Regions from separate parts of the Kitasatospora sp. NPDC056446 genome, predicted to be linked through region 1. Evidence: predicted binding sites of a transcription regulator. Region 1 holds the regulator's gene; the other holds the start of a gene.
The links. Region 1 encodes HrcA, which represses chaperone genes, less so after heat shock. Its sites were predicted from a motif close to TTNGCACTCNGNNNNNCNGAGTGCNAA; they were not measured.
Positions count from the first base shown of each region.

Region 2: a site for HrcA is predicted at 1,058-1,084, ahead of groL (chaperonin GroEL). Genes of this name have one in related genera too.

Region 1 is NZ_JBHTRF010000083.1:23,012-25,409, forward strand. Features, by position in the region: gene htpX (zinc metalloprotease HtpX) at 1-196, opposite strand, end outside; gene hrcA (heat-inducible transcriptional repressor HrcA) at 487-1,521, shown strand; gene dnaJ (molecular chaperone DnaJ) at 1,597-2,398, shown strand, end outside.
Region 2 is NZ_JBHTRF010000009.1:82,419-84,816, forward strand. Features, by position in the region: gene ACFQ6N_RS08710 (MoaD/ThiS family protein) at 1-170, shown strand, start outside; gene ACFQ6N_RS08715 (cold-shock protein) at 713-916, shown strand; gene groL (chaperonin GroEL) at 1,241-2,398, shown strand, end outside.

The DNA of each region.
Region 1 (2,398 bases):
TGTCGCTGAACCAGAACTGGGCCACGAACAGCCCGCCGGAGATCAGGACGATCAGCGGCCAGGCGCCGCGCAGCAGCGCGATCAGCAGGCCGGTGAAACCGACGTACAGCAGCCCGATCACGAACATCGTCACGACCATGCGGCCGGTCAGGCCGCGGTCGGGTGCGAAACGGGTGTGCTGGCCCGAGCTCGACATCGCTTGCTCCTCCATTCGCCGTCGCTTCCGATGCTGCCACCCGGACGGCCCCGGGGCACCACCCGCGCGCCGGGAACCGGTGAACGGCCGGCGCCTCGCGGGCCGTACCCGGAACTGCGGGCAGGATCACCCCGGTCGGGCCGTTCCTGCGGTAGGACCCGGGCCGTACACTGGCAGGTACGGTTCTGGCACTCGTAGGTTCAGAGTGCCAAGCCGGGGCCTCCCGGAGCGCCCGCAGCAGCACACAGGGACACAGACGGACAACGTGCGAAGACGGAGGTGCGTGCCCCATGGCCGGAGAGGTCCGCCAGCTGGACGAACGCAAGCTCGCCGTGCTCCGCGCGATCGTGCAGGACTACGTGGGCACCGAGGAGCCGGTCGGCTCCAAGGCCCTGGTGGAACGGCACAACCTCGGGGTCTCGCCGGCGACCGTCCGCAACGACATGGCGGCGCTGGAGGAGGAGGGCTACATCCACCAGCCGCACACCAGTGCCGGCCGGATCCCCACCGACAAGGGGTACCGCCTCTTCGTCGACAAGCTCGCCGAGATCAAGCCGATGACCGCGCCCGAGCGCCGGGCCATCCGGCACTTCCTGGACGGCGCGGTCGACCTGGACGACGTGGTGGCACGCACCGTGCGGCTGCTCGCCCAGCTGACCCGGCAGGTCGCGGTGGTGCAGTACCCCTCGCTGACGCGCTCCACCGTCCGGCACATCGAGCTGGTGGCGCTGGCCCCGGCCAAGGTGATGCTGGTCCTGATCACCAACACCGGCCGGGTCGAGCAGCGGATGGTCGACTGCCCGGGCCCGGTCGGCGAGACGGTCCTGGCGGACCTGCGGGCCGCGATCAACGCGAGAGCGGCCGGCCGGCGCCTCCCCGAGGTCCCCGGGCTGCTGGAAGAGCTCCCGGCGGCGTTCGAGCAGGCCGACCGGCCGACCGTGACCACGGTCCTCGCGACCCTGTTCGAGACGCTCGCGGAACAGAACGAGGAACGGATCATGCTGGCCGGCACGGCCAACCTGACCCGCTTCGGGCACGACTTCCCGCTCACCATCCAGCCGGTGCTCGAAGCCCTGGAGGAGCAGGTCATCCTGCTCCGCCTCCTGGGTGAGACCACGGACGCCGCGATGACGGTCCGGATCGGGCGGGAGATCGCCTACGAGGGGCTGAATTCCACCTCGGTCGTGTCCGTCGGTTACGGTTCGGGCGACGAGAGCGTGGCCAAACTGGGCGTGATCGGTCCGACCCGGATGGACTACCCGGGCACAATGGGGGCGGTGCGGGCGGTGGCGCGGTACGTGGGCCAGATCCTGGCCGAGTCGTAGCAAACGCCGCTGTTGCACGGGCAACGGCGGTGACCAGTCGCAGCACTACTACAGGCGGAACAAGCGGAGCATTTGGTGGCCACGGACTACTACGCGGTACTCGGCGTCCGACGGGATGCGGGGCAGGACGAGATCAAGAAGGCGTTCCGGCGCCTGGCACGCGAACTGCACCCGGACGTCAACCCGGACCCGAAGACGCAGGAGCGGTTCAAGGAGATCAACGCCGCCTACGAGGTGCTCTCCGATCCGCAGAAGCGCCAGGTCTACGACCTCGGCGGCGACCCGCTGTCCCCGGGCGGCGGCGGAGCGGGCGGCTTCGGCGCGGGCGCGGCGGGCTTCGGCTTCTCCGACATCATGGACGCCTTCTTCGGCGCCGCGGCCGGCCAGCGCGGACCGCGCTCGCGCACCCGCCGGGGCCAGGACGCCATGATCCGGCTGGAGATCACCCTGGAGGAGGCCGCCTTCGGCACCACCAAGGAGCTCCAGGTCGACACGGCCGTCACCTGCACCACGTGCAGCGGCGAGGGCGCGGCCCCCGGCACCTCCGCGCAGACCTGCGACATGTGCCGCGGCAAGGGCGAGGTCTCCCAGGTCACCCGGTCCTTCCTGGGCCAGGTCATGACCTCCCGGCCCTGCCCGCAGTGCCAGGGCTTCGGCACCGTCGTGCCGACCCCGTGCCCGGAGTGCGCCGGCGACGGCCGGGTCCGCGCCCGCCGCACGCTGACCGTCAAGATCCCGGCCGGTGTCGACAACGGCACCCGGATCCAGCTGGCCGGCGAGGGCGAGGTCGGCCCCGGCGGCGGCCCGCCCGGCGACCTGTACGTCGAGATCGCCGAGACCAGCCACACCATCTTCCAGCGGCGCGGGGACGACCTGC
Region 2 (2,398 bases), on a different contig from region 1:
AGAACCACGCGGGCATCGCGGCCCGGATCCTGGACGACGCCGGCAAGCTGCGCCGCTTCGTCAACGTCTACGTGAACGACGACGACGTGCGCTTCGCCGAGGGCCTGGCGACCGAGATCAAGGACGGCGCGAGCGTTTCGATCATCCCGGCGGTGGCCGGCGGCTGCTGAGCCGCGGCGCCCCGCCCATTCGGCCGCCCGTACGTACGGAATTCCGCTCTCCGTATGTACGGGCGGCCGCTTGCATTCCGGCGGGAATATTTCCCGGTCAAGTCGGAGTAGAGTGAGGCTCGGTTGGGAACAGGGGTTCCCTCCCGGCTCTCCCAGGGTGTTCCACCGCAGCGCTTCCGGCCGGTGGGCCCGGCCGTGAAACATGTCAGGCGGATGTCAGAATTCCCGCAGGGATTTGAGTAATTCGTCCGCTATGTCCGGCGTGAAATGCCGAGATTTTTCCCGATTCAGCCCGTCCTGTCCCTTGACGTCGCGACGGAATTCCCGGCGGTTGACCCTGTTGCAGAGGGCTTCGGTCCGGATACATTCAGCGGCGGTCGACGCAATCACCCGCTCACCGGGGCCCGTTGGGCGTCCGGGGCGAATGGTTGCGGCGTGCACGGCTGCGCCCAGGGGGGGTTCCCCGGGCCTGCCTTCAAACCAACCCGGGCCCGCTACCTGCGGGCGCGTGAAGGGCCAGCACAGCACTAGGGGAGTTCGGAATGGCTCAGGGCACCGTCAAGTGGTTCAACGCGGAGAAGGGCTACGGCTTCATCGCGGTCGACGGTGGTGCGGACGTCTTCGTCCACTACAGCGCGATCCAGATGGACGGCTACCGCACCCTCGAGGAGGGCCAGCGGGTCGAGTTCGAGATTTCCCAGGGACAGAAGGGCCCGCAGGCGGACATGGTTCGCGCGGCGGTCTGACCCCCTTCCGACTCCAGGAGCTCGGCGCGGCCCACGGCTGGTGACCACTCGGCTTCTCGGCGGGCCCGTACGACACGCGTCGTACGGGCCCGCCGGCGTTCCCCGGCGACCCCAGCGGCGGCTCGCGGGTTGGCGATTGGGCTTGCACTCGACCACCCGGAGTGCTAATCATTGGCGTTAGCACTCACAGCGTGAGAGTGACAGCGGACCGGGTCGGTGAGGCCCCCGGGAGCGGTAGGGGAAAAGACCCCCGCACACCAGGGCCGTCCGTCGCGGGCACCCCTTGGTCCGAGCAGTCGACCGTGTCCCGGAGGACCACTTCTGATGGCCAAGATCATCGCCTTTGATGAGGAAGCTCGCCGCGGCCTTGAGCGTGGCATGAACCAGCTCGCCGACGCCGTGAAGGTCACGCTCGGCCCCAAGGGCCGCAACGTCGTGCTGGAGAAGAAGTGGGGCGCCCCCACGATCACCAACGACGGTGTCTCCATCGCCAAGGAGATCGAGCTCGAGGACCCGTACGAGAAGATCGGTGCGGAGCTCGTCAAGGAGGTCGCCAAGAAGACGGACGACGTCGCGGGTGACGGCACCACCACCGCCACCGTGCTCGCCCAGGCCCTGGTTCGCGAGGGTCTGCGCAACGTCGCCGCCGGCGCCAACCCGATGGCCCTGAAGCGCGGCATCGAGAAGGCCGTCGCGGCCGTCTCCGACCAGCTGCTGGCGCAGGCCAAGGACGTGGAGACCAAGGAGCAGATCGCCTCCACCGCCTCCATCTCCGCCGCTGACACCCAGATCGGCGAGCTGATCGCCGAGGCCATGGACAAGGTCGGCAAGGAAGGCGTCATCACCGTCGAGGAGAGCAACACCTTCGGTCTGGAGCTCGAGCTCACCGAGGGCATGCGCTTCGACAAGGGCTACATCTCCGCCTACTTCGCCACCGACCTGGAGCGGATGGAGGCGACGTTCGAGGACCCGTACATCCTCATCGCCAACTCCAAGATCGGCTCGGTCAAGGACCTGCTCCCGCTGCTGGAGAAGGTCATGCAGAGCGGCAAGCCGCTCGTCATCATCGCCGAGGACGTCGAGGGCGAGGCCCTGTCGACCCTGGTCGTGAACAAGATCCGCGGCACCTTCAAGTCCGTCGCCGTCAAGGCCCCGGGCTTCGGCGACCGCCGCAAGGCCATGCTCGGCGACATCGCCATCCTCACCGGTGGCACCGTGATCTCCGAGGAGGTCGGCCTCAAGCTGGAGAACGCCGGCATCGACCTGCTGGGCACCGCCCGCAAGGTGGTCATCACCAAGGACGAGACGACCATCGTCGACGGTGGCGGCGACAGCGAGCAGGTCGCGGGCCGCGTGAACCAGATCCGCGCCGAGATCGAGAACAGCGACTCGGACTACGACCGCGAGAAGCTCCAGGAGCGCCTCGCCAAGCTGGCCGGCGGCGTCGCCGTCATCAAGGCCGGCGCGGCCACCGAGGTGGAG